4 regions of the Lysinibacillus sp. UGB7 genome follow, and region 1 is predicted to be linked to each of the others. Evidence: riboswitches for the same ligand, from Rfam matches in the RefSeq annotation. Region 1 holds a riboswitch; each other region holds the start of a gene.
What was found. Region 1 has a riboswitch for S-adenosylmethionine ahead of metK (methionine adenosyltransferase). Riboswitches for the same ligand answer to the same signal wherever they lie in the genome.
Positions count from the first base shown of each region.

Region 1 (7,469 bases):
ATGGCATTTGGAAGAGTAGAATGCATGTCCAAAATATTAATGAAGATATAGAAGGCTTTGTAGAATACGATCCAAAAGCAGTAGCAGAAAAAGTTACCTGTCCTGTACTGTTAGTGATGGCGACCGGAGCAATCGGCCCTTTGCCTGCATTGTTCGCAGAGCCGCTATTTCGAGATACAATAAATTATACAAAAAACTTACAAACTTTTGTGACGTCTAGCAATCATTATTCCATGGTAGGCAATCAACAGCCAGAGATGAATCAGGCTATTTATGAATTTGTAAGATCGTTATAAAGAAAACTTTTACAATAGAAGTAAGAATATTCAAGTCCAGAAAAAGTCACTTGCTTTCCGCGGACGAACCAGCTAGCCTCCTCCTTCGCTACGCTTCGTGCGGGGTCTAGCTGGCCCGTTCCGCAGGAGTCTCGCAGCTTTTTCCTCTCTTTGCGGAATTAAGGATTGTTGTGCTATGATTTCTAAAAACTTACAGAATGAACCCAATCAATTTGGAATTATTACGATTGATCAAGTGACCATTCTTATCTTTTGCTGCCATGATTTTGAAGAAACTCGCTACTTGGACATGGCGAGAAACGCAACAGTGTATGTAGTGCTCGTAAGAGACACTGACTTTACAAACGTACACGCCATTTGAATGAAAATCACAGAAAATATCAAAAGGTTTCGGGAATGACCAGCATTTCCGAAACCTTTTGGCGTTTAGCTTATTTTAATGGGCCACCAAGTTTTGTGATGGCTTCAGATACGTTTGAAAATTTCTTGAAGTTGTCATTGAATAGACCGGCAAGTTCAGTAGCTTTTTTATCATAAGCCGCTTTATCAGCCCAAGCATCACGTGGGTTAAGCACTTCTGTTGGTACACCTTCAACAGCTGTTGGAATGTGTAAGCCGAATACAGCGTCTTGAATTGTTTCTACGTTGTTTAATTTTCCATCGATTGCAGCACGTACCATTGTACGAGTGTAAGAAAGCTTCATACGACTACCAGTACCGTATTCGCCACCAGTCCAACCAGTATTTACTAAGAATACTTGTGCACCGTGCTCATCGATTTTTTGACCTAGCATTTCAGCGTAAACAGTTGCTGGAAGTGGTAGGAATGGAGACCCAAAACATGTAGAGAATACTGGTTCTGGCTCTGTTACACCACGTTCTGTACCAGCAAGTTTTGAAGTGAAACCGCTTAGGAAGTGATACATTGCTTGTTCTTTTGTTAATTTACTGATTGGAGGTAATACTCCAAATGCATCAGCTGTTAAGAAGACGATTGTTTTTGGATGACCTGCAACAGACGGATCAACAATATTTTCGATGTATTGGATTGGATAAGCAACACGAGTATTTTCTGTTAAAGAACCGTCATCATAATTACATACGCGAGTCTCAGGATCAACTGCTACGTTTTCTAAAACGGAGCCGAAGCGAATTGCATTGTAGATTTCTGGCTCTTTTTCAGCAGAAAGGTTGATTGTTTTTGCATAGCAACCGCCTTCGATGTTGAATACGCCGTTATCAGACCAACCATGTTCATCGTCACCGATTAATTTGCGGTCAGCATCAGCTGATAATGTTGTTTTACCAGTGCCAGATAAGCCAAAGAATAATGCTACATCGCCAGCTTCACCAACGTTTGCTGAACAGTGCATTGACAGGATACCTTGTTCTGGTAATAAGTAGTTCATAATACCGAAAATAGATTTTTTCATTTCACCAGCATACTCAGTACCACCGATAAGGATGATTTTCTTTTCTAGAGAGACTATGATGAAAGTTTCAGAAGCTGTACCATCGACTGCAGGATCTGCTTTGAAGTTAGGAGCTGAAATAACTGTGAAGTCAGCAACATGAGAAGCTAATTCTTCTTTTGTTGGACGGATAAATAATTGATGACCGAAAAGATTGTGCCAAGCGTATTCATTAATTACTTGGATGCCTAGTTGAGAGTCTTTGTCAGCACCAGCAAATCCTTTGAATACGAATAATTCGTCACGTTCTTTTAAATACTTGATTACTTTTACATATAAGTTGTCAAATACTTCAGACGAAATGGGTTGGTTTACTTTTCCCCAATCAATTTTATCTTGTGTATCTGCTTCTTCTACCATATATTTATCTTTAGGTGAACGACCAGTGTATTTACCAGTTTCCGCACGCACTGCGCCATCTACTGTTAACATTGCTTCACCACGAGATGTAGCTTTTTCAACTAATTGTGGTACTGAAAGTTGAACGTTAATGTTCCCGCCGCTTAATAATTCCTTCAGTTCGTTTGAAATTTCTACTGAATTCATCGATTAAATACCATCCTTTTTTATAGTATTCCCTTGTGTTTGAGGGAGTTTTTCTTAATTTCAAAAATAGTATAACACATTCGCTTAAATAATCTATACTAATTCAGAAATTATTTTTGCGATTTTATTACTTTTCAATAAAACGACATAAAACGATTGACAACGGTTGACCTTTTACGTAAGATGAGAAATTGAACGGATACTCTTATCCCGAGCTGGTGGAGGGTCAGGCCCTGTGAAACCCGGCAACCTGCATGAACGATTTCACGACATGCGTTGGTGCCAACCTGATGCAAGGGGACAGCCCTTGAACGATAAGAGTGAAAGGTTACGAAGTCATTATTCCTTTCCTCATGTAAAGTACACGTGAGAAAAGGATTTTTTTATTGATAAAAATGAATGTAAAGGTAAGTATGTGCACTTCTTTCCTTATTATAATGACGGATCTTTCGAAATCCTCGTGTTAAAAGCAGCAACGGCTTGGAGTTCAATCCTTTAGGAGCGAACTTGACATGGGTAATGAGTACCGTATTAATTTCGCAAATACTATTTGTAAGAGTAATAGGAGGAAAACCAAATGACAAACCGTCGACTGTTTACATCAGAGAGTGTAACAGAAGGACATCCAGATAAAATTTGTGATCAAATTTCGGATGCCATTTTAGATGCCATTTTAGCAGAAGATCCAAATGCACGTGTAGCGTGTGAAACAACTGTAACAACAGGCTTAGTACTAGTAGCAGGAGAAATTACTACTTCTACTTATGTAGATATTAAAGGTATTGTCCGCGATACAGTCGCTGAGATCGGCTATACACGTGGGAAATATGGTTTTGATGCTGAAAACTTAGCTGTTCTAGTAGCAATTGGTGAGCAGTCACCTGATATAGCGTTAGGTGTTGACCAAGCATTAGAAGCACGTGAAGGTTCTATGACAGATGCAGACATCGAAGCGATTGGAGCAGGTGACCAAGGCTTAATGTTTGGTTACGCATGTAACGAAACGCCTGAACTTATGCCATTACCTATTAGTTTAGCGCATAAATTGTCTCGTCGTTTAACAGAAGTTCGTAAATCAGGTGAACTAGCATATTTACGTCCTGATGGTAAAACACAAGTGACGATTGAATATGATGAAAATAATGTTCCAGTTCGTGTAGATACCATTGTTATTTCAACGCAGCATGATGAAGAAGCGACACTTGAACAAATTCAAGCTGATTTAAAAGCATTAGTAATTGCGCCAGTGGTTCCAAGTGAATTACTAGATGCCAATACAAAATATTTTATCAACCCAACAGGACGCTTCGTAATTGGTGGACCAAAAGGTGATGCAGGTCTTACTGGTCGTAAAATCATCGTTGATACATACGGTGGCTACGCGCGACATGGTGGTGGCGCATTTTCTGGTAAAGACGCTACAAAAGTGGACCGTTCAGCAGCATATGCTGCACGTTACGTTGCAAAAAATATTGTTGCAGCCGGCTTAGCAGAGCGTGTTGAAGTACAGCTTGCCTATGCTATTGGTGTAGCACAGCCAGTATCCATCGCAGTGGACACGTTCGGTACGGGGAAAGTAAAAGAAAGCGAAATCGTTAAATGGGTACGTGAGTTATTTGATTTACGTCCAGCTGGTATCATTAAAATGCTTGACTTACGTCGCCCAATTTACAAACAAACAGCAGCCTACGGTCACTTTGGTCGAACAGATTTAAACGTGCCTTGGGAAAACACAGATAAGGCTGACGCATTAAAAGAAAAAGCTAGTCTATAAGTCGCTTTTCAAAAATGCCTAGTTATGTTTTCATAAAGATACACTTTCGTTACATGAAAGGGGACTAAGAATATTCTTAGACCCTTTCTTTTTCATTAGAAGTCATTTTTGCAAGGATTTGTAATACTGTCCTTTTTCTGCGTATTCTCGCACGATGCGTTCCATATCTTCTATATCTTCGGCGTTTAATTCACGTACAACTTTTGCCGGACGTCCTAATGCTAAGCTATTAGGAGGAATGACTTTACCTGGAGGTACAAGACTACCTGCACCAATAAAAGCACCCTCTCCGATTTCTGCTCCATCTAAAATAATTGAGCCCATCCCAATCAAGGCGTTTTTTCGAATCGTACAGCTATGTAAAGTGACTTGGTGCCCAACTGTTACTTCATCTTCGATAATCAAAGGATATTTTGGACTTTGATGTAAGCAACAAAGGTCTTGAATACTTACACGTTTACCAATAATTGTAGGAGATACATCACCTCGAATAACAGTATTAAACCAAATTGTCGTTTCAGCACCTATTGTAACGTCGCCCGTAATGGTCGCATAGTCGGCAATAAAAACAGATGGATCGATTATTGGTGTTTTATCTTTAAATGGATAGATCATAGAAATCGCCTCTTTTCTTTCTTTGATGTAATATTATCGTATCAAATACGCAACTTATTGGAAATATAAAATTAAAATGTGCAAAATACTTAGTTATAATCATTGTGTAACTATTTTTTAGGAGGACTATGTGAATGTGGAAATGGGAAGCTGATGGACATGCGAAAGCTGTGATTGCTATTCTTCATGGTGCTTATGAAAATCATCGCTGGTATGCATGGCTTATTGAAAAACTTAGAATGGAAGGCTTCCACGTAGTCATGGGGGATTTACCAAATCATGGAACAAAATCAAAGCAATCACGAGTCCATGATGAAGACTTTAAAGAATATAATAAATATACAAGAAATGTAATTGAAAATGCTTTTTCATATAATTTACCAGTATTTTTAATAGGGCATGGATTAGGTGCGACATTAGTATTACATACAATGTACAAAAGAAAATACGAATGCGCAGGCATTATTTTAACTTCACCATGGCTGAATTTGAAGCTATTGCCTGGAAAACTGCCAAATGCTTTAACAAGTCTAAGTGCTTTAACGGCAAATGTCAAAATGACACATGATATTACATTTGATAAATTGACCCGTAATGTTGAAGGTAGAAATGAGATGAAAGATGATTTTCCGTTTAAATCAGTCGTATCGGTTAAATGGTATCGTGAGCTACAACAAATGATGCGTAATTTGGTCATGATGTCTAAGGCGGAATTTCCGAATATGCCCATGCTTATTATGACTGGAGAAAAGGATGGCATTACTGAAACGAGACAGACGCGTAACTGGTTACATCAGCAGGAATTCACCGAATTTCAATTTAAAGAATGGGACAAATGCTATCATAATTTATTTCACGAGGTAGAACGTGAAGAGATATTTGTCTATATACGCGATTTTGTTAATAATGCTCTTCGTAGGATTGGTTATATAATTGAATAGATGAGTTCCCTCTAAAAAGAGTAATGGTTCTTTAGACTATAGTTACTTGAATATAATGTTGTAATTTTCTGAAAAGTGTAATACTATAATGTCTAAATGAAAGGACATTCAAAATTTGGGGGGATTTAATGGAAGCAATTGTTGGAAAACTCAATGATATTCTATGGGGACCATGGTTTATTTATGGTATTTTGTTAATCGGACTATTTTTCTCAATTATTACGCGGTTCCTACAAGTTCGTCACATTAAAGATATGTTTGTCTTAATGTTTAAAGGAGAAAAGTCTGATAAAGGGATATCATCTTTCCAGGCAATGTCAATTGCATTATCAGGTCGTGTAGGTACAGGTAATATTGCCGGTACTGCTACGGCAATCGGGATGGGGGGACCTGGAGCAGTATTTTGGATGTGGGCAATTGCTTTCATCGGTGCTGCCACTGCATATGTTGAGTCGACATTGGCTCAGATTTATAAAGAAGAGAAAGAAACGGAATATCGTGGAGGGCCAGCCTTTTATATTGAAAAAGGAATGGGCCAAAAATGGTTTGCCATTATTTTTGCGATTGCTGCATTAATCGCAATGTTAATATTAATGCCAGGTGTGCAATCAAATGCGATTGCTGGTGCTGTTGAAAACGCATTTGGCATAGAAACATGGATGACTGGACTTATTATCGTAGTGTTATTAGGTGCAATTATTATCGGTGGTGTTAAATCGATTGCAAATGCTGCGCAAGTAATAGTACCATTTATGGCGTTAGCTTATATTATTATGGCCATCATCATTATTGTTATGAATATTTCAGAAGTGCCTACTGTATTTGCATTAATTTTCTCAAGTGCTTTTGGTGCTCAGGAAGTCTTTGGTGGAATTATTGGCTCAGCTATTGCTTGGGGCGTTAAACGTGGTATTTATTCAAATGAAGCTGGTCAGGGAACTGGAGCGCATCCAGCAGCTGCAGCAGAAGTTTCACACCCTGCTAAACAAGGTATCGTGCAAGCGGCTTCTGTGTACATTGATACATTACTAATTTGTTCGGCTACTGCATTTATGATTTTATTTACTGGTATGTATAATGTACAAGATGAAAAGGCTGCTGAAGGTACTGATCCGTATATTCATATTGGTGAATTCAATCAAAATGGTCTATCTGGAGAAGAACAAATGACGTTTGCGAAAAGTATTAAAGAAGGTGCTGCATATACACAATACGCGGTTGAATCCTCACTACCAGGTTTTGGAGCACCGTTCGTAGCGATTGCTTTATTCTTCTTTGCATTTACGACAATTATGGCTTATTACTATATTGCAGAAACAAATGTGGCCTACTTATTCAAGGGGAAAACTGAAAAGATTTTTATTTGGTTAGCTAAACTTGCGATTTTAGTAGCAGCTTTCTATGGTACTGTTCGTACATCCGATCTTGCGTGGGCTATGGGGGATGTTGGTTTAGGTTTAATGGTGTGGGTTAACGTTATTGCCATTTTAATCATTATGAAACCTGCTATTGTCGCATTAAAAGATTATGAGAAACAGAAAAAAGAAGGAAAAGACCCTGTCTTCGATCCTCGTAAACTAGGTATAAAAGGTGCAGATTTCTGGATAGACTACAATGAAAAACGTAAAAATAAATAATAAAAAACGAGGCTGGGACATAAATAGTTTCAGTTCACGTAAAAAATCGAGATTGCATGAAGCAATCTCGATTTTTGTGTTTGATTTTGACAATATGTAGTGGAGGATTATCCTCGTACCGCATATTTTCTTAAATTTACGGCCATTAATGCAAGGCCGATTTCGTTCTCAGCTTTCGATTTTCCACG
Region 1 is NZ_JBMGUV010000021.1:51,814-59,282, reverse strand. It holds gene ACOMCU_RS18110 (alpha/beta fold hydrolase) at 1-296, shown strand, start outside; gene pckA (phosphoenolpyruvate carboxykinase (ATP)) at 728-2,314, opposite strand; SAM riboswitch class I at 2,517-2,635, shown strand; gene metK (methionine adenosyltransferase) at 2,892-4,088, shown strand; gene ACOMCU_RS18095 (gamma carbonic anhydrase family protein) at 4,191-4,703, opposite strand; gene ACOMCU_RS18090 (alpha/beta hydrolase) at 4,838-5,644, shown strand; gene ACOMCU_RS18085 (alanine/glycine:cation symporter family protein) at 5,773-7,281, shown strand; partial or broken gene ACOMCU_RS18080 (transposase) at 7,389-7,469, opposite strand, start outside.

Region 2 (7,469 bases), on a different contig from region 1:
CTTCAATTTAACAAAAGAAAAATTATCGACTATGGCGTCTCAATTATATGCGTCAGAATCATTAAATTATCGTACAGTTGGACTATTTGAGGATCGTTTAAGCCAGTTAAGCCCTGAAGAGCAAAAGCAAGGAAAAGTGATTGCAAATGCGATTGCAGAGTATGCAATTGAATGCTCGATTGCTAAAGTTTTTGGTTCAGAAACATTGGACTACATTGCTGATGAAGCAGTGCAATTACATGGTGGCTATGGTTTCATGGCAGAGTATGAAGTAGAGCGTATTTACCGTGATTCTCGTATTAACCGTATTTTCGAAGGAACAAACGAAATTAATCGAATGATTGTACCAGGTACATTCATGAAAAAAGCATTAAAAGGCGAGCTTCCTTTGTTGCAGGCTGCACAAAATTTACAACAAGAGCTTCTGATGTTAATGCCTGAGGAAGTGGGCACAGAAGCCTTAGCACAAGAAAAATACCTTGTGAAAAATGCGAAGAAAATTGCCGTATTAGCTGCTGGTATGGCGTCACAACGCTTTGGCGCAAAACTTGATCAAGAACAAGAAGTACTTGTGAACATCGCTAATATTGCTAACCAATTATTTGCAATGGAATCAACTGTATTACGTACTGAAAAGGCCATTGCACGTGACGGTGAAGAGAAAGCACATCAAAAACTTCTTTATACACAAATCTTCTGCCAAGAGGCCTTTGCAGAAATTGAGAAAGAAGCGAAAGATACAATTCTTGCTTCAGCAGACGGAGATGCTGCACGTATGACATTGTCTGCATTACGTAAGCTAACGCGCAACAATCCATATAACTTAATCACGAAGAAACGTGAAGCTTCAGTTAAACTAATCGAAGCAGAAAAATTCATCGTATAAAAAATATTATGAACGAGCTACGCATTATCGGTAGCTCGTTTTTTATCTTTAGACGGATAAAACTGAAAAGTGCCGGATAGAATTCTGAAAGTGCCGGATAGAATCGAAATACTGACGGAAAAAACATGAAACAATGGTTTCATTTTGGTTCACGACAAGTATGATGGTATACTACAGAAAATGACTGTAGAGGAGCCTACATATGACGATTCAATTTATCCATTATCCAAAATGTACTACATGTAAAAAAGCGCAAAAATGGTTAACCGACAATGGTATTTCATTTGAAGAGGTACACATTGTGGAGCAACCACCAACAAAGGAACAATTAAAGAACTATTGGCAGGTAAGTGGGTTACCATTGAAAAAGTTTTTTAATACTTCAGGCATGAAATATCGGGAGCTTGGTTTGAAGGATAAACTAGCTGAAATGCCAGAAGAAGAGCAACTTACACTGCTTGCATCAGATGGTATGCTTATTAAAAGACCTATCGTAACTGATGGAGAAAAAGTGACACTCGGGTTTAAAGAATCAGATTTTGAGCAAGCTTGGAAATAACCGCCTTTATCCTTGTTTTTATGGGAGAAGTATGGCACACTGATAGTGAATATATTACATATTTATGGAGGGGTTTTTTGCATGAGCACACCTAAAGACTTACGATACTCTGAAGAACATGAATGGGTAAAAGTAGAAGACGGTAAAGTACGTATCGGTATTTCACACTTCGCACAATCTGAACTTGGAGATATCGTGTTCGTTGAGCTTCCACAAGTTGGCGATGAAATCAAAACAGATGATCCATTCGGTAGTGTTGAATCAGTAAAAACTGTTTCTGAATTATACGCGCCTATCTCAGGTAAAGTGGTTGAAGTAAATGCTGATTTAGAAGATAGCCCGGAATTCGTAAATGAATCACCATATGAAAAAGCATGGATGATCGTTGTAGAGCCTGCTGACGCATCAGAAATTGAAAAACTTATGACAGCAGAACAATACGAAGAAATGATTGCTGAATAAAGACAAGCTTGTAGCACCTGAAAACGTCGGAAAACACCGACGTTTTTTATTATATAATGAGAAATAAAGGGTAGAAGTCTAAATGGGGGTGGCGTGATGTTCGAGGGGAAATGTTTAATCGTGGAAGGCCGTTCGGATAAGCTTCAAATTGAACCTATTTTGAGTGGAAATGTACTAATACTGTGTACAAATGGTACTATCGGTGTTCATCAATTAGAAGAGTTATTGGATCCTTATGAGGGCTGTGAGCTATACACATTTTTTGATGCTGATCCATCAGGTGATAAGCTGCGGGCACTAATGGACAGACATTATCCAGAGGCGGAGCATTTACGAACGATGCCAACCTATAAAGAAGTAGAGACGACACCAAGGAAAGTGCTAGCAATGATTTTACTGCGCGCACATTTCTCAATCCATAATGAATATATTTTGTAAGGTTGCGTGAAAAGATGGAAGAATGGTCAAAAGAGCAGTGGGAAGTTGCTATGCAGTCTGGTAAAAAAACTGCCTTTTATTTATATACACCTATGTGTGGGACGTGTGCAGTCGCATCTAAAATGATAAATATCGTTGAGCAACTGTTGCCACAGATTCAGTTTGGTAAAGCTAATATGAATTTTTTGGAGCCTTTAGCTTATGAGCACCAAATAGAAAGTGTACCATGCTTACTTATTAGTGATGGCGATAAAGTTACAGAAAAGGTATATGCTTTTCAATCCGTACCATTTTTATACGAATTGTTAAAAAAACCGATTGACTGAACTTTGCTAGCGTGGTAAAGTATCAATTATATTAATTTTATTCAGCATACGTTCTAAATGAAAATAAAATATCGAACTCTTATGAAGAGTGGCGGAGGGAAGTGCCCGATGAAGCCCGGCAACCATCACATATGTGAAAAGGTGCCAAATCACCCAAAGAAATTTTCTTTGAAAGATGAGAGAACGGTTCAACGTATAAAGTACGTGACCCCTTCAACTTGTCTGCAAGTGAAGGGGTTTTCTATATGAGAAAAGGAGTATTTGCTATGATACAGCTTCAAAATATTACGAAGAAGTACAAAACCGCGAATGGCGAATTAACAGCAGTCAAAGATGTCAACCTTTCCATTAATAAAGGTGAAATCTTTGGTATTATCGGCTATAGTGGCGCTGGTAAAAGTACGATGATTCGGTTATTAAACGGTTTAGAAAAGCCGACATCTGGTACGGTGACGGTTAACAACGAAGAATTTTCATCAATTAAAGGGCAAAAGCTCCGAAATGCTAGACAAAAAGTAAGTATGATTTTTCAACATTTTAACTTACTTTGGTCTCGAACAGTTGCGGAAAATATTGCTTTCCCATTAGAAATTGCAGGTATACCTAAAGCACAACGAGAGGCACGCGTGAATGAATTGATTGCACTTGTTGGTCTAGAGGGCCGTGACAAAGCGTATCCATCACAGCTATCGGGTGGACAAAAACAACGCGTTGGTATCGCACGTGCGTTGGCCAATAATCCTGAAGTATTGTTATGTGATGAAGCAACATCAGCACTGGATCCAGAGACAACAGATGCAATTCTTGATTTGCTTGTAGACATTAACGAACGATTAGGCCTAACAATTGTCTTAATCACACATGAGATGCATGTAATTCGTAAAATTTGTCATCGTGTGGCGGTGATGGAGGCTGGAGAAATTGTTGAACGTGGTGAGGTATTGCAAGTATTCCAAGCACCGCAAGCGGCTATAACGAAAAAGTTTGTATCTCAAATTACCGATACGAAGGAAACACAGGAAACCGTGGCTCAGCTAAGGCTGAATTATCCTACTGGTCAACTTGTCAAACTTGTCTTTGTAGGTGAAAAAACAAAGCAGCCTGTTATTTCACATCTAGTGAAGCAGTTTGATGTTGACATGAGTATTGTACATGGTAACATTTCGCAAACTAAAAATGGCGCATACGGTACGCTCATTGTACAAATTGATGGTTCAGAGACCAATGTGACTGCTGCTTTAAGTTATTTAAATACAGTAGAAGTACAAACGGAGGTGATTACAGATGCTAACTAGTCTCTTTCCGAATGTCGACTGGGAAAAAATGTGGGAAGCGACATATGAAACACTATATATGACTTCTATCTCAGCAGTTGTAACCTTTATTCTTGGGTTAGCAATTGGCATCATCCTATTTCTAACAAGTCCTAACCAACTATGGGCTAATAAATTGGTTAACTTTTTAACAGGCTCGGTCGTTAATATATTCCGCTCGATTCCGTTTATCGTGTTAATCATCTTATTAATTCCATTCACGAAATTTTTACTTGGGACAATCCGTGGGGCAGATGCAGCCTTACCTGCACTAATTATAGGTGCCGCACCGTTCTATGCACGAATGGTATTAATAGCTTTACGTGAAATTGATAGAGGTGTCATTGAGGCGGCTCGTTCAATGGGGGCAAAAACTTCTACAATTATTTGGAAAGTTTTAATTCCTGAATCCTTGCCTGCACTTATTTCGGGCCTTACAGTAACTGCAGTTGCACTTGTCGGCTATACAGCAATGGCAGGCATTATTGGTGCTGGTGGTCTCGGGAACTTAGCCTTTTTAGATGGTTTCCAACGTAATCGTCAAGACGTAACATTAATGGCAACGATTTTAATTTTAGTAGTAGTATTTATCATTCAATGGATTGGCGACATGATAACAGCCAAAACAGACAAACGTTAAGGTTATTCCGGTTTCATACCGCTAACATATTTTTGAACAAGATAAAAGGGAGTGTAAACAAATGAAGAAGTTTTTAGCAGGTTTATTCTTATCAGTCCTTGTACTAGCTCTAGCAGCTTGTGGTGCCGATAAAAAAGAAGATGCAGGTTCAACAACTGGAGATAAAGCAGACGATAAGGAAAATGTAACATTAACTGTAGGTGCATCTAATACACCACATGCAGTCATCTTAGAAGAAGCAAAATCAATTTTAGCTGAACAAGGTATTGATCTAAAAATTGAAACGTATACAGATTATGTACTACCAAACCAAGATTTAGAATCTAAAACTCTTGATGCAAACTATTTCCAACATATTCCTTACTTAGATTTACAAATCAAAGATAATGGTTATGATTTCGTCAATGCTGGCGGTGTTCACATCGAGCCAATCGGAATTTACTCTAAAAAATATAAGACTCTTGAGGACCTGCCAGAAGGTGCAACGATCTTACTTTCTAACTCTGTTTCAGACCACGGCCGTATGCTGTCATTATTAGAAGCTAAAGGCTTAATTAAATTAAAAGAGGGTATCGACAAAACAGCAGCTGAAATCAAAGACATCGCAGAAAATCCTAAAAACTTTAAATTCGATGCAAATACTGCACCAGAAATGCTGGTACAAATGTTTGAAAATGAAGAAGGCGACGCAGTTCTTATCAACTCGAACTTCGCAATTGATAACGGTTTAAACCCAACGGAAGATGCAATCTCTCTTGAAGATAAAGAGTCACCATATGTAAACATTATCGCAGTACGCGCTGGCGATGAAACAAAACCAGGAATAAAAAAATTATTAGAAGTATTAACGTCTAAAGAAATCCAAGACTTCATCATTGAAGAGTGGAAGGGCGCAGTTGTACCAGTTAAGTAATTTATTTTAGTAAAGAGTATATGATTAAATAGTACAAACTTTGGTTTGTACTATTTTTTTTGTAAAAATAGAGATAGGTTGCACATTCCTTTAAGACAAAATTCCTACTTTATGAGGAACAATAATAAAAAGAAATATATCCTTCTTTTTGTTTATTTCTATTTTTGAAAATTTTCGGTACGGTATAACTAGTTTGAACGAATGGGGCTGTGTAAAATTATTAATAGTCGAAAGTTTAAGTTGGTAATCATATGCATATTATTTATGTCACTGAATAGTACAACTATAAAGGCAGATAGTATTACAGAAGATGAACGTTCTACATGGATTTGGAATCCGTGGATACTTGTGGATAACGAAATTGATACATTACAATTTTTGGAAAACAAACAAATAAACAAAGTTTATTTGCAAATTGATTATGAAATATCAAGAAGCGTTTATCAAAGCTTTATTGAAAAGGCTACAGCGAAAAACATCCTAATATACGCACTTGCTGGGGAAACTTATTGGATTACAGAGAATGGCATGGAGTATCAAAATCAACTTATGGATTGGCTTGAGCTTTATCAACGTGAAGCAACCGAGGCACAACGTTTTTTAGGAATACATTTAGATATTGAGCCATATGATACAAATATTTGGTCTACAAAACAAACAATCGCGATTCAAACTTATCAACAGTTAGTTATACATGCTAAAAAGAAAGCACGACCATTAAAATTAACACTAGAATTAGATATACCTTTTTGGTATGACGAAATCTCATATGAGACTAAATATGGTAAAGGTATTTTATCAGAATGGTTAATTAACTATTCAGATGGTGTGACGATAATGGCTTATCGAGATAATTCACAGGACATTATACAAATCGTAAAAAATGAAATTGAATATGCTAAACGAATGGATAAAAAAGTTGTTGTAGGTGTTGAAACTTTGAAGTCAGCAGAGGGCGACTTAGTTAGCTTCTCAGAAGAAGGAGAAGCATATATGGATCGACAATTGAAAAAAGTTCAAAAACATTTTTTTAAAAAACAGAGCTTTAAAGGTATTGCAATCCACCATCTTGAAAGTTGGATGGAAATGCGACCGTAAATGCCAGTTAGTCTTAACGGCTATTCAATTAATCGGGACAAAGTTGTCTTGTAATCAGCAATAAAAGGGCATTTTCCTTCATTTGTTCGTTGTCATAAAAGGAAAGAATCTGCAAAACTTCCTCGTCTTATCTGAGGAATGCAGCAGATTTTTTCTTTTATTTAATGCAATTTTTTTAATTTTTTATTTGTTTAGAATTTGTTTAGAATTTGTTTAGTTCGAACTGTTATATTCTTATAAAAGGATACTAATATGATATACTGTAAAACGTTGAAAAAGCTCATAACCACATCAAGTAAAAAGCAATATCCTACCTTTATCTTATCTCCAAAAAAGCACATATTAATATATAAATATAACTAGTACGTATTAGTGTGATAGTTAATTATTTTTTCTTCTTTCGGTAGTTTTGCTGCCAAAGCGGAGCGTCAGATACAGAATACTACTTGTACCTCTATACAGAAATTTCTAGAAGCAGTCATACTCATTTGATAATAAGGTTTTTTAAATATAGCTATGTTTGTTTTTTATTTATTGTTTAGAATGAATGAAAAATTGTTGAGCCTATACAAATTTGTTATAGAGGATATTATATTAAAAATCGTCAATTTTTTGTGGAATATATTCTCCTTATTTAACAGTAATGAATGAATTAAAAAGAAGGGAATTTGATGAAAATATGACGAAAAACACCTATTGATCATAATAGTTCCACAGTGCAAATAAATATCATATTAAGAAAATGTAAGAGGAGTATAGGATGGACACTTTAATTAAAGCGACACAAAAAGTAAATATTTCTAATGAAAGTTATATTGTACCAATTTTCGATGT
Region 2 is NZ_JBMGUV010000009.1:68,100-75,568, forward strand. It holds gene ACOMCU_RS10295 (acyl-CoA dehydrogenase family protein) at 1-886, shown strand, start outside; gene ACOMCU_RS10300 (arsenate reductase family protein) at 1,089-1,445, shown strand; gene gcvH (glycine cleavage system protein GcvH) at 1,527-1,907, shown strand; gene ACOMCU_RS10310 (hypothetical protein) at 2,004-2,345, shown strand; gene ACOMCU_RS10315 (thioredoxin family protein) at 2,360-2,671, shown strand; SAM riboswitch class I at 2,748-2,853, shown strand; gene ACOMCU_RS10320 (methionine ABC transporter ATP-binding protein) at 2,938-3,966, shown strand; gene ACOMCU_RS10325 (methionine ABC transporter permease) at 3,956-4,624, shown strand; gene ACOMCU_RS10330 (MetQ/NlpA family ABC transporter substrate-binding protein) at 4,686-5,537, shown strand; gene ACOMCU_RS10335 (amidase) at 5,802-6,635, shown strand; gene ACOMCU_RS10340 (response regulator) at 7,396-7,469, shown strand, end outside.
Region 2: it holds a riboswitch for S-adenosylmethionine, as region 1 does, so the genes downstream of both, ACOMCU_RS10320 (methionine ABC transporter ATP-binding protein) here and metK (methionine adenosyltransferase) in region 1, are expected to answer to the same signal.

Region 3 (7,469 bases), on a different contig from region 1:
TAGTAGGGCTCCCACAAATTGCTGTACGTGCCATGAGCTATAAAGATTCAAAAAGCATGCATTTAGCAATTATTATTGGCACTATTGCGATAGGGACGATAATGTTTGGTATGCATTTAATTGGTGTCTTAGCACGACCAGTAATGCCGGGTATCGACATTGGCGATAAGGTAATGCCAATGCTCACGTTAAAAGTATTACCACCGTTTTTAGCGGGTATTGTGTTAGCTGCTCCAATGGCGGCAACGATGTCTACGGTCAATGCTTTGTTAATGCTAGTCAGCTCAACGGTTGTAAAGGATATTTATTTAAACTATGTGAAACCAACTGCAAATGATGCAGAAATTAAACGGGCTAGCTTTATCGTCACAACGGTAATTGGCTTAGCTGTCGTTGTATTTGCCTTAAATCCTCCAGATTTACTCGTATGGTTAAATTTATTTGCCTTCGGGGGATTGGAAGCAGTCTTTATATGGTCAGTAGTACTAGGGCTTTATTGGAAAAAGGCAAACAAATATGGAGCGATTGCATCAATGATTACCGGCATGACGTTGTATATTGTCATTGACCGTTTTTATCCTTCTGTGTTTGGCATGCATACCGTAACCATTCCAATTATCGCCTCATTCATTGTTTTTGTTATCGTTAGTCTCTGTACAGCGCATAAATTTAAAAATGAAAAACTATTTATTTAGAAAGCAACGCCGTAAATGTACTATCTACGGCGTGTTTTTTTAGAATGAATTTTACCAAGAACCTACAGTAGTAATAGAAGAAGGACTTACTCAAATAATTGAGTAAGTCCCTAATTTTTTATTCAAAAAATACTTTATCAAGATTGTATTTTGCACGGAAAGTGTTGATAGCGTATGTTTCGTAAATTTCACGTTCCATTGGATCTTCAATTTCGTACACTTCAATTTTGAAAATTTCATCGCGGTATTTTTTCATAGGAGATACATTGTCTTCAAAGTGTTTTTTTATACGTTGACGAATTTTACGTGCTTTCCCTACATATAAAAGTTCGTTTTTCTCATTGTAGAAAAAGAAAATGCCGCCATTTTCGCGTGTGATCTTGTGGAAGTCGATAAATCCATGGTAAGGCGTGATAGGCACATCACCTGGTTTTAACACTTGTTCGCGCTGACGAATTACTAAATCTGGTTTTGGTAGTTCAATTTTAATCAAAATATTCACGTTCCTCTCTGTTACATAAGGTATATCTTAACATAATTCATACGTGGTAGCTATTATCAATTTCTCTTATGACAAAATGCGAAAATGAGTGTTGTCCAATAGAGTAAAGCTAGTATGAGCACAATGGCAAAAAATTTAAACGTAAGCATGAAAATATTTGGTAGCCCGTGCTACAAAGCAAATGACAAGCATACGCAGACGAATCCTACTCTCGACTGTGGAATGATTCAGTTTATGATACATAGAGGCAGCATCTTGAGCATATATTGTGCAAATAATCGTCATCAATGCGAAAAAAGAGCATCGAAAATGATATAAAACACCCAACCGAGTGTACTATTATATGGATAATGTAAATTTAAAAATTTTAACGACATAGAAAACATATAAACGAAATATTCTATGTATTATTGAAATTCTTAATTGTTCATGATACAATTCTCATTAATTAAATAATCTTATCAAGAGAAGCTGAGGGATTTGGCCCTATGACGCTTCAGCAACCTCTAACTTCGTTAGAAAGGTGCTACTTCCAGCAAAGGATTCTTCCTTTGAGAGATAAGAGTGAACGTGATGATAAATCCTTCTCATTCTTGCTCGTATGGAATGAGGGGGATTTTTTGATTTTTATATACAGAGAAAAAAATAAAATGAAATGAAATGGGGAATGCAACATGCCAATTAATATTCCGAAAAACTTGCCAGCTGGCGAACATTTACGTGAGGAAAAAATCTTCGTGATGGAAGAAGACCGAGCAAAAACACAACAAATTCGTCCGTTAAATATTTTAATTTTTAATCTGATGCCAGAAAAAGAAAAAACGGAGCTCCAATTACTGCGTCTACTAGGTAATACTCCTTTGCAAGTAAATATTACGTTTTTAAATACGGCAACCCATGAATCGAAGAATGTCAGTAAATCACATTTACAGTTATTCTACTCAACGTTTAAAGAAGTTCGGCATCGTCGTTTTGATGGCATGATTATTACAGGTGCACCTGTTGAAAAAATGGCATATGAAGAGGTGAATTATTGGGAAGAAATCTCAGAAATAATGGATTGGTCAAAGAAAAACGTAACTTCTGTAATGCACATCTGTTGGGGTGCTCAGGCTGCACTTTATCACCATTACGGAATTGGTAAATTCGAATTACCAGAAAAATGCTCGGGTGTATATTCGCATGTGATTACGGATTTAACCGTGGATTTAGTACGTGGATTTAGCGATTTATTTACAGCGCCACATTCACGTTATACTTCCGTATCAATTGATGAAGTGCGTAACCATCCTGATTTACGTTTACTATCCTATTCTGAAGAAGCGGGCGTTTTTATTGTCCAATCCAAAGACAATAAAAATATTATGATTACGGGACATCTTGAATATGATGCGACAACACTAGCAGACGAATATAGTCGTGACGTTGCTAAAGGATTAGATATTATGGTACCGGTTAATTACTTCCCAAATGATAACCCATCAAATGAACCGATGAATACATGGCGAGCACATACGCATTTATTATTCTCAAACTGGCTAAATTACTATGTCTACCAAGAAACACCATATGAATGGGATTTTGCCGAAGATCATATAGAATTTCATATTTGATGTGAGTTATCACAACTGAAACGTTTCTATTGCGGAATTATCAGCGGGCAAGTCTATACGAGACATGCTCATGATAATTCCTTTTTCTGTCACTGGAGAATTGTTTGTAAATTGTTTGCGTGCCAGGCACCCTCAACCCTGCGTGCCAGGCACCCTCAACCCTTAATTTTTCGTATTTTAGCAACCAAAAGTAACAGTAGTGGCAAGAAAATTGCGAACACGGATGAAAAAAGAGGCCAGGTTTCCTTATTGTAATTATTAGAGTGAACGATATCAGGATGCACAATTTGAGAAATGACCATGGCAATCATACCAAGTGGTAATATGAGTGGGCGATGATCCTTTATTTTTAGGATTTGTGCTATACCAATGACAGACGCATAAAAATACATAAAAGTTCGTATATATATGGAGCACAGCCACATAAAAGCCATGACAATCTCAATTCGTTGTAAAAAGTTCCCTATCGATATCCTTTGTGCTAGTGCATAACTTGGAAATGCACGTTGGGCTGTATTTGTTGACCCAAGGACAAGAATCGATAAAGCAATAATAATAATAAGCACCATACCGCCAATAATTGTGCCAATGTAATAACCTTTTTTAGCTGATTTATGCACATTGACAGTAGCGGGGAAAATCATTAATAACACAACCAACGGAAATGAAAAAATACTCATAAATAAAACTATACTAGAGGCCATTGATTTGGAACTTGCTTCGAAGATCGGCTGAATATTTTTGATATCCACTTCCGGAGAGATACAAACGACAAAGATAATAAAAATAAACATAAACATAGGGAATAATATCTCGGCTGAACGTGCAAAAACTTCAATCCCCAAGTACGTGGCAAATACAATAATTATACTAAATAGAAGTGCAAATGCCATGGTAGGTGTCTCTGGCATAACTTCCGTTTTCATAAAAATGCCAATGAAATATAATAATTCACCTGCCGAAAGAAAGGTGAGTGAGATAAAACCAATGGCTGTAAATTTACCGAAGAATTTGCCTAATATTTTTTCATTGGCCTCCACAAAAGTTAAGGTGGGGGTCCTATCTGCTAAAGAAATGAATAGCTTTACGAGTAAAAGACTTAAAACGACACCTATTATGGCAACAATCCACGCATCTTGCTTAATATCTTTTGTAATACTTGCTGGAATAATTAATATACCTGTACCAATTGAATAGAGAAGGGTAATGATTGTAAACTGTCTTGAACTGATTATTTGTTTGCCCATAAACAACCACCCTTTCTTTTCATTGTGAAATAATTATTGGAACAGCGTGATAATTAACTCTCTGATTGGTTTAAAAATAAAAGAAATCAAGTCTGCTGGGCTCGGTATTGATACATTTAAACTAAGGGCAATATTTAAAGCCGTTCCGAGTACTAAAAAAATTGAAAAGACTACAATGGTTTTAGTCTCGTGTTTTTTCTTTAAAGGAGGGATGACAAAATATGCAATAATGGCAGCAATAATTAATATACCTAGCGTCATAAACATCGATTATTACTCCTTTGCTCTGTGTAATAAAGAATTTTGCATCGTCCCTAACCCCTGTGTTGTAACACGAACTTCAACATTTACTGCTAATTCTGGAAATATGGTTGACCATTCGCCTTGAATTCCCTTCCATTTTTTAGCATCTTTTCGATAAAGTACTTCGCCAAATCCTAAAATGTCTAACTGGTAATTTTTTTGAATCGTCATCAGTGTTTGTTTGATGCGTTCCTCAATCAACTCGGCTGTTTTTTTATTAATGTAAGCAATCGTTTTGTTTTCTGTTAGATTAATATCACATTCAACTTCGCCCACATTTTGCTCTACATCGATTTGAACATTCATTTGTGGCGTGTCATTTTTAAATTGTCCTTTCACCTTGGTTGTTGACTGTGTAATTTCAGTTGTTAATTGTCCTTGCTCAGGGCAAGCAATAATTTCAACAGTACTTTCAATTTTTCCATTTAAAAAATTAAAGCTTCTACTTTCTTCTTCTGTTAAAATCCCTTGTAATTTATCTTCTTTAAATACCGCTAAACCTACAAACTTCAAGACTACGGGGGTTTTAATGCGTTCGACATTCGTTTGATCAATTCCTAATTTCTTATCCCCATCTAGTTCGATGGCTGTTAATACTGCGCTTTTTTTATTACTATTTAGTGTATTTACTAATTCATCGATACTAACAGATAATGTAGAACCCCAAGCTTTTTGTGAAACTTTAATAGAATTTAGCATTTTATTTGCAGGTACTTTTTCTATGGGGGTAAGTACATTTAACACTTCTTTGGCAGTGGACTTAGACGATACGATGACATCAAAATCATTTCTGAATTCATGGTCTCGTGCGATAAAGTCTAATGTATCATTTATCCCATCTGCAGCTAATTCTTCACCTAATACCACCACTTGCAGATGAGAAAAATAGGCCTTCCTTGGTGTTAAGGTTGTCATCTTCCTAATCGCTTCAAACGCAGTTTCTCCCTTGGCGTGGTAGGTAACAACAGGCGATCGACCGCTAGAAGGTTGTTTTGTTGAAATCTCACTAGGGTCCACTACCTGTACAGATATTTCATATTCATCGTCTACTTTATCGACCCCTAATGCAACGACAATGGCTAATTCATTCAGTTCACGTTTACTCCAACAGCCGCTTAATAATAAAGTAACAATGAAAAGTAAAAATAACGATTTTGTTTTGGTCATATTGACTTCCTCATTTGCAGGTTAATCATCATTTCTTTTTTTTTGAGCAATAAATTTATGGCCTCGCGTAGTATTGTTTTTACTTACTAACCGAGGTCGTGTTAATAAAAAACTGCGTGGAAACAATACCATTGCATCTTTTTGGTCATTAACAATTAACGGCCCAAAAGGACTCATATAAGGAACACCAAATGATCGTAAACTACATAGGTGAAGGATAATTATTATAATGCCAAACATTACCCCGAATAAACCAAACATAGCTGCTAAAATCATAAGTGGAAAACGTAAGACACGCACGGTGTTAGACAAGCCATAAGCCGGGAACAAAAAACTACAAATAGCTGTTAATGCGACAATAATGACCATTACGGCTGATACTACACCTGCTTCAACAGCAGCCTGACCAATAACCAATGTGCCTACAATTGATACTGCTGGTCCAATGGTTCGCGGCATGCGAAGACCTGCTTCTCGTAATACTTCAAAGGCAATTTCCATGATGAGTGCCTCAACTACCGCAGGAAACGGCACACCTTCCCGCTGAGAAGCGATGCTAATCAACATGGGTGTTGGTAACATTTCCTGATGAAAGGTAGTAATTGCCACATAGAGCGAAGGTGCTACTAAAGCAAGGCTAATACCGAAAAACCTTAATAGACGAATAAGTGAACTAATAATCCAATGATGATAGTAATCTTCGGCTGATTGTAGAAATGATGTAAATAAAGCAGGCACAATGAGCACAAAAGGTGTACCATCCACTAAAATAGCAACTTTTCCTTCTAATAATTCTCCAGCAATCACATCAGGGCGTTCGGAATTATAGATTGTAGGGAACAATGAAAACTTAGAATCCTGAATAAAATCCTCAATATACCCGCTCTCCAAGATCCCGTCGATGTCGATACGATCTAAGCGAGAAAGAACTTCTTCTACAATTTCGTCATTCGCAATGCCATGGATATACATGATCGAAACGTCCGTTTGCGTTACTTCTCCAATAATCTTTGTTTTTATCCACAGATTTGGACTTTTAATCTTTCGACGAATTAAAGCTGTGTTTGTGCGTAGTGTTTCTGTAAAGGATTCTCGAGGACCTCTGATAACTGATTCGGTAGAAGGTTCGGCAATTGCTCGATCTTTTGCACCTTTTGTACTTGCTGAGATAGCAGTGGCTAAACCATCAAATAATATGACTGTTTCACCATTAAGTACGGAACTGTACAATGTAGTAAAGTTTTCAATATCTTTTACATCACAAATTGTTAAACAATTTTTCTTTAAATATTGGTTCACTGTTCCTAATTGAACTTCAGGTATATCCTCTAATTCCAACATCAGCGTTTCCATGATGAAGTCAGTAATCGCCGTTGTATCGGATAATCCATCTATATAGATAAGCGCTATAACCTGTTTCACCTTTTTGCCTATAGTAATTTCACGAACAATAATGTCGTCACTATTACCCAGTGTTGTTTTTACGGCTTGAATATTTTCTAAAAGAGAAGTAAAAAGTGGGCTCTGTGTAGAAATTGGTTGGGAGGTGTCGTTATTCTCTGTATTAGGCATTTTTATTCCTCCTCCATGTAAGCATGATGACTAATAAGAGGATATACAAATTTAAGAAGAGATAAACAAGTTTGCAAATTAAATGAAACAATAATTATTTGCTGTACAAAAAAAACAGTGTTTCCCTTCAACATTTGAAAGGAAACACTGTTTTATTTTGTATAGTCGTACTTTAATTCATCCATTGTAGGGTCAATATCTACATGTAAGTTATGATCATTAAAGAACCATAAATCTTTTTCATCGATGTAGTAGGTAATGCCTTCTATTACCGATTGCACACCAATTTCAATTGGCTCCTCGCGTGTCATACCAAGGGAAAAGCCTTCATGGAATGGACTTGAGCCTCCATACCTTGCGTAAAATCGAA
Region 3 is NZ_JBMGUV010000034.1:25,673-33,141, forward strand. It holds gene panF (sodium/pantothenate symporter) at 1-695, shown strand, start outside; gene ACOMCU_RS22775 (nucleotide excision repair endonuclease) at 814-1,188, opposite strand; SAM riboswitch class I at 1,653-1,762, shown strand; gene metA (homoserine O-acetyltransferase MetA) at 1,872-2,810, shown strand; gene ACOMCU_RS22785 (GerAB/ArcD/ProY family transporter) at 2,966-4,057, opposite strand; gene ACOMCU_RS22790 (hypothetical protein) at 4,091-4,324, opposite strand; gene ACOMCU_RS22795 (Ger(x)C family spore germination protein) at 4,331-5,527, opposite strand; gene ACOMCU_RS22800 (spore germination protein) at 5,549-7,099, opposite strand; gene ACOMCU_RS22805 (HesB/YadR/YfhF family protein) at 7,252-7,469, opposite strand, start outside.
Region 3: it holds a riboswitch for S-adenosylmethionine, as region 1 does, so the genes downstream of both, metA (homoserine O-acetyltransferase MetA) here and metK (methionine adenosyltransferase) in region 1, are expected to answer to the same signal.

Region 4 (7,469 bases), on a different contig from region 1:
GTTTATGTACATTATTTGCTAGTAGAATTCCTGACCGTTTTGCTCAAACAACTTGGTCCACCTCTGTACATGGTCTACCAGTTTTACATGATACATTATCCACATTACAATGCGAAACATATAAACAAATCGATGCAGGCGACCATACGATTTTCATTGGGCAAGTCTTGGCAATTGATAATACGCAGAAAGAACCCCTGCTCTACCATCGCCGGCATTTAGGGCAAATCCCTACAAGTTTTTACGAGTAGACTCAGTTCCCGATAGGCATATGCTAAAAAAACAAGTGATTCTTCTACTCATTTTACGCAGATGGTTTGCATTCGTGCAGAAAATTTACTTAATTCAATACAGATAAGGAGTCACCTCAAATTCACAACTTGAAGTAACTCCTTTTTTTGATGGATAACCCACTTTCATTCATCTAGCAGGAAAAATTGCTAAAAAAACAGGCATACCGAATTTTCTACTCTACTAAAATAAAAAAAGGCTTCACTTAGTTAGAATTGGCAACCAAAAAAACTATAAACAATATAGAATACGCCTATTGATAAAGCATTAAATCGGCTTAAAAAATTGTTCCCTATCACCTTCCCCCCTTCCATTTCCATCAACCACTTCCTTCAATCGATATCATATAGTGAGAGGAATGAGAAAACGATGTTCTATTTTAAAAAAGTACTTGTTCTTGTATTGTTCGTATTCATTGCTGCAAGTTGCACCGGTATGGAGCGGCAAAGAATCGAGGTTCAAAAAATGAATGATACTTGTACATATGAAGACTTTAAGGAAATCACCAATGCAAAAAAAGTGAAGATTGCTAAAAAAATACTTCATAATGCTGAATGGAAACAGATGAAAGTAGATATGGCCAGAGAGGCTGATTACCAATTCATTTTTCAGTTTGTCAATCCAGATATTCATGCCAAGGCCATTCCATACTCTGTTTGGATCAGTCCGAGTAAAGATACAATTGAAGTCGTGCAAGGAGAACAGCAATACGTGCATTTGAACACCGAAGATTCTCAAAAGCTATTCGAAGCTCTAACAGAAACTAACCTTGTCGATATAAAGTGAAACTTCATTCAGTGGGATGTTGCTTCTTTCCCACTGATTAGTAGTTGAACTAATCGGGTTTTTACGAGTTAACTCGGTCTCATCTTTGCACTGATCGTTATTGCGGAATCAAATAAAATAAGGGCTGCCATGTGGCGAGGGCGACCCATTTTCAATTATATTTCTCTTGTTTATGAAGCACGATTATATTTCAAGCGTTGTTGGTTCAGCCAAGCACGAATATTCCGGAATACTAACAATGTCACACTCATCACCATGACACCTTTAACAAGATTGAATGGTAAAATCCCTAAAACAATCATATCCTTTAAGGAGGCACCCTTCACAGGTTCCATCCCTAAAAACAATGTGTACATCGGTAAGAAGAGTACATAATTCAGTAAGCTCATACCAACTGCCATCGTAACAGTACCCGCTAGCAAACCAATAATAAGTCCCTTCACACGCTGTATTTTTGTATAGAAAAAATAAACAGGGATAATAAATAACACACCTGTTGCGAAGTTGGCTATATGCCCCACCGGTACACCTGTGATGCTTCCAGACAATAGCCAATCCAGCATATTTTTTAATAGCTCCACTAAAATGCCCGCTACGGGTCCCATCATTATAGCCGCTAATAAGGCAGGCACATCACTAAAATCTACCTGTAGGAAGTTCGGAAACGGTGGTAGTGGAAAATTAAATAGCATTAATACAATAGAAATACTACTCAGCACACCTATATTCATAACATATCTTATTTTCAACTTACTCGCCCCTTATTAAGTGCCGCCAATTAAAGTAAAACTTCCATCCGTAGCAATTTCTTCATACTGCTGATTGTTAGTTGTGCCGGTCAGGCAAAATCGGTCAGTTGACTTGATTCCTTCTTTCCACTCAAGATGGGCGTCTTACTGACCGTTATTGCGGGATAAAAAAGTCCACATATAGGCGAAGGAAATGATCCTTGCCTATGATGTGGCCTCCAGTTTCCTAGTCAGCTGCGATTATTCTTTATTTTTCTGTGGAAATCGTTGCTTTTCAAGTCGATTAATTTGCACAATGACACCATCTTGAATGGTAATATGCACTTCGCCAAATTGTAGATTTTCAATGGCCTTGGCAATTGCTTGTAACTTCATGTCAGCAGTCTTTGCTGTTTGAGACATTAGATACACCCCTTCTTTTATATACTTTTTTGTACAAAAGAGGTCAACGCATCAGGATGATTCGATGGACCCCCTTATCTCTCAGAAATCTCTGCTGGATTTGGCACCGATATAGTCGGTTGCCGAGGCTTCACTGGGCCAAGTCCCTCCACCTCTCTTGATAAGAGTATTACGTTTCTTGGAAATAATTCTATAATTCTGAAAACCTATTGTCAATATAAATATTACAAAACTTAGTTGAATACTAAGGAATTGAGTAAAATGGTTCATTTTGTAAAAAAATCCGTTTGCTTATAATCAAAATAAGCGAACGGATGTTTTTTTCTTTGGAGGCATATACAGAGCGTGGTCATCTATTAATAAAATATTGTTAGGATTCCTCCCCTTTCATGGGAATAAAAATAATAATACATAAGCCAGTAGGAGTGCATTTTGCAATTGACATTTTTCCATTTAATAGAAATACTTTGATATAAGCCCATCCTTCATGATTATTAGGGTCACACTCTTCATTACCTACCTGACCGATTCCGTCATCCTTTACGATAAGTACATTTAGAATAGAATGAATAGATAAAATTAAAATCAAGAGCGGCTTCCAATTTGCGTACTAAATGATCTTCAGGCACCATTTGGTCAATTGCCAGCATTTCTAATTGATCGTGTTCATTATTACAATTTTTCTTCTTCCTAGCTATGACATCAATCATTTATAGACGTACATTAGTTGATTGGAGCGCAGGCGGTGACTTCTGCGGGAATAGCATGAGCGAAAAGGCCCCGCAAGGAGATTGCAGCCATGCCCGCGAAAAGCGTCCGCCGTAGCGGAAATCAATGGATTCATATAGATGCTTCTATTTGAAAAGAAAAAAGACTGTAAACATAAAGTATTTCCGAGATCTGATCTGACCCAAAAAAGTTAGACAAATGATTTAAGAAGCTTCCAATTTGCGTACTAAATGATCTTCAGGCACCATTTGGTCAATTGCCAGCATTTCTAATTGATCGTGTTCATATTACTATTTTTCTTCATCCTAGCTATGACATCAATCATTTATAGACGTACATTAGTTGATTGGAGCGCAGGCGGTGACTTCTGCGGGAATAGCATGAGCGAAAAGGCCCCGCAGGAGCGTAGCGACGAGGAGACTGAAGCCATGCCCGCGAAAAGCGTCCGCCGTTGCGGAAATCAACGGATTCATTTAGTGCTTCTATATTTAAAAGAAAAAAGACTGTAAACAAACTCATTTTTTTGAGTTTGTCTACAATCTGAAGACACCATATGTGTCCTTTTTTATTAATTGATTTTTAGATCTTCATAAGATAATTTACTCAGTGTATTCGAGTGGCAATTAAGTAAGAATCGTCCCCCTCTTTAATTCATATTCAACAATTTCGCCATTATTTCGGCACTTCCTGCTGAGAACATAAAAAATGATAATGACATACAGAACAGCCCTACTAATACGAAACTAATTTTGTTAACAAACAATGATGGCTTTTTCATAAAGAGCCCTTTAATGACTAAAAATAGCCCTAAAAATAATAGTAAGAAATACCAAAAACCCATTATCCCACCCCTTTTTATAACAAGACGTAAACGTTTATTGGAAGGTTCTTACTGCCCTTTATCTTATGTAAGGCAGCTTATTTATTTTTGTTTAGCGAATTCTTGCTCCTCTACTTTGTTACTTTTCTCATTATTATCTCCATGGGGCCTCTATTATATTTTCGTCTCCATAGTACAGAGAATAGCATACTGCCGACGAAAAAAAGACACGAGAATAGTAGGGAAAACGCTATCGTTTGATGCTCAAGTCGGTTTAACACTATTAAAATGCCAATCCCTATAAAGACGTGGCTTACATAATGGGTCAATGTCAGTTGACCTGTATGGATAATGGCACGTATCAGTCCATTTTCAGCAAATTTTTCGGCGATATAAATGGAAACAACAATGACAATAAGTGCCGTTGCAGTATTGGAAACAATGTAAAAGACATTCGGTGGGATTGGCCCTGTTTCAAAGAGAAACCATGCGCTATCCGCATCCAGAACGGACTTAGTTGTTACATTCATCAATACTTTTGACATGACTTCTGTTACTACCGTTATAGCAAGGCCAGCAATCAGCAATTTTTTTCTTATGGTATCTTTCGTTAAATCGAAACGTCCTAAAACTAGCCCTATGAAAAAGAAACAAATCCATGGCAATACAGGGTGATAGCCGTTAAAAAACAAGTTTCTCAAAAACCCTTCTAAAGTCCAAAAATCAAGATATTCCAATAAAAACTGTTGTGGATTCCACCCTGCCATATAATTAAAGATTACTTGAAACGTTTGTGCCGTAACTAACAGCACACTTGTTAACAACAAGATTGTTTTGTTTGAGGACACGATAAAAAATGAGGCAATCAGCATGTATACACCATAATAATGTAAAATATCCCCTGACCAGCCTACAGCATACAAAACCATACCTAACACAAACAGGAAAAGCGATCTTTTCCATAGTGTTTTTCTATTTTGTTGTATAAGGGAAGGGGATTCTGTAGCTCTTGCCTTGGCTGTCATCAACGCGATTCCTATCCCAGCCAATATGACAAATATGGCAGATGCACGTCCTTGGAAGAGGCTTTGAACCCCTATCAACCAAGTAGGGCCATTCCCCTCTGCGCCCGTAATGACACCAAAATTTACAACCAACATACCAAACATCGCTAAGGCTCGAGCAAAATCAAGTCCTTCAATACGTTGACTAGCATGCACCTTCGTCATAGCGGTTGCTCTCTCAATACACTTTCTACAGCTTCTTTCCAAATGCCTTTATAATCTAATTTGCTGCCAGTTAGCATGAAATTCCCAATATTATCGATAACCATCGCCAGCATATGAGCTTTAGTTTCAAGGTTTGTATCGCTTATCGCTTCAATTTGTACAGCATAGCTAAATAAATCGTGATAGCTCTTTAAATAACCAGTTTGAATATCCAGCAGCCTCGCCATATATTTCTCATCCCGTGAAGCTAACAACACGTATTGATTAAAAATTTTATTAAAATGCACATCCGACTCTTGCTCGTCAATTGATTGGTAGCCGATTTCCAACAACTTGTGCTTGAGATTTGTTTTTGTCATATTACTATAGTCAAAAGTGTTGCCTAACGCTATCTCTTTGCATATTTCATCAAATAAATACTCGATTAATTCATCCTTGGATTTAAAGTAATAGTAGATTGCAGGTTTAGATATGCCGACCTCTGACGCAATCATGGACAAACTCGTTTTATCAAATCCTTTTTCCGAAAACATAACGTATGCTGTTTCTATAATTTTTTTACATGTTTCTTCGCGATTACGCATATTATTCCTCCAGAAAGTTTTATTTACCTACCGGTAAGTAAATAATATGGTAAATTATGTTGTAAATCAAGTACTATTTAGATTTTCCCTAAAAATCTATATGAACGCAAAAAACCTGTACAGACTCACTTTCAATCTGCACAGGTTTTTTTGAGGGCATTACCTTAGAAAAATGACAGCGCTGCTAGAGATTCTTTCACGGACGACAAAACTACACTTCGATGATATGGATTTAAATTTTTTGTAAGCATTGCATTAATGCTTTTGCAGTTTCTTCTTTGCCTATCACTTTTATTGGTTGTCCTTCGACTGGTACAATCCAGTGTGGTTCGTCTCCACCGTATAAGGACTGCGAGCTATTCGCTACCATAAACTGTGCATGTGCCGAATCCATACGTAAACGTGCACGTGCCAGTAAGAAATCTACATCATTTGTTGCTTCTAGTTTAAAGCCTACAAGGGTAACATCGGGTTGCCAGTCCTTTATTTGCCCAAGTATTTTTGGCGCTTTTTTAAAGTGGATAATTGGCGGCTCATCAGAAGGCATTTTTCCCGCTTCCTCCATTAAGTTACCTGATTGATCATACACCTTGTCAATCACCCAATCGGAACCAGCTGCTGCCATAATTACGATATCCACTTTTTGCTCTTGGACAGCATGGCGCACCTTATTCCCTAAATCTTCAATTCCTTCAAATTGTACTGTACGCATTTTATCGTGATTTGTCGGAAGTTGCGCGAAATAGCCGTGCATATACAATACATCGGCCCCAGCGGCAAGTGCTGCTTCAGCCAAATAGCACCCCATGCTTCCTTTCGACAAATTCGTATGCCCTCGTACACGATCCCATTTCTCAAGTGTTCCCCCACTTGTAATGAGTACGGTTTTCCCTTGTATTGTCCCCATACACTCACCTTTTCTTATTCGATTACGCCTCGGCGTAATGGTCCCTATCGCGATGCTTTCAGTACAACATACATCTAACACTGACGCTTCGTTGTCACAGATCAACAATTTATCCGCATATTGAATTGGGCTTAGACCTGCACAAAGGCCAATAGGATGTCGGTCATTTCGGTAAAACCATAGGATAAGACGGTTTTACCAATGCGGATAGTTAGCCATACACCTGTCGCATCACATAGGGCAGATAAATTGTCGCATGAGCGCGACAACAGCTAATCCCCTACATGGTCTCCATTCAACAGCAGTGGCTTCCGCCAGAGGCTTTATCTTCATTCAGTAGGCGGGTTGGATGCCTATTGAATAAAGATAAATATACATGTCCTATTTTAACGTAAAAAGACAAAATAACCTATTTGTTATTTTGTTCGTTTAACCAAATGCTTAGAATTTCCGCAAATTTCTTGGTCACTGGTGAAGCATGGCGCTTCATGGCAAGGCCAATGGTACGATAGCCACCTTGCTTCAATGGAATGGCTTTTAATGAAGATGGTAAACGATTAATGACTAATCGCGGTAAAATACTAATGCCTAAATGATGCGAAATCATCGAAAATATACCGACTTCTTCCGACAATTCAAAGCGAATATTCGGCTTCACATGATACTGCTCCAAAATCACCTTGACATCATTTGTACCACGGTATGACGTCATGATAAATGGCATATCCTCAAGTTCCACAATATCAATTTCAGTTCTTTCATAGAGTGGACTTTTATCGGAGACAATACACAAAAGAGGGTCTTGTTGTAGCTCGATAAATTGATATTGCTCAGATTTTTGTCCGTTTAAAAATCCAACGTCTACCTCTCCGCTTAGTAGCCATTGTTCTATTTCATAGTAATCCCCTTCACGAAGTTCCACTTGAATACCAGGAAATTGATTGTCCATAATACGAACGATTTCCGGCATCC
Region 4 is NZ_JBMGUV010000013.1:11,587-19,055, forward strand. It holds gene ACOMCU_RS13205 (flavin reductase family protein) at 1-251, shown strand, start outside; gene ACOMCU_RS13210 (hypothetical protein) at 661-1,077, shown strand; gene ACOMCU_RS13215 (ECF transporter S component) at 1,248-1,826, opposite strand; gene ACOMCU_RS13220 (YezD family protein) at 2,067-2,228, opposite strand; SAM riboswitch class I at 2,300-2,395, opposite strand; gene ACOMCU_RS13225 (hypothetical protein) at 2,599-2,817, opposite strand; gene ACOMCU_RS13230 (hypothetical protein) at 3,604-3,798, opposite strand; gene ACOMCU_RS13235 (DUF418 domain-containing protein) at 3,909-4,997, opposite strand; gene ACOMCU_RS13240 (TetR/AcrR family transcriptional regulator) at 5,003-5,590, opposite strand; gene ACOMCU_RS13245 (phosphopantothenoylcysteine decarboxylase) at 5,823-6,497, opposite strand; gene ACOMCU_RS13250 (LysR family transcriptional regulator) at 6,907-7,469, opposite strand, start outside.
Region 4: it holds a riboswitch for S-adenosylmethionine, as region 1 does, so the genes downstream of both, ACOMCU_RS13220 (YezD family protein) here and metK (methionine adenosyltransferase) in region 1, are expected to answer to the same signal.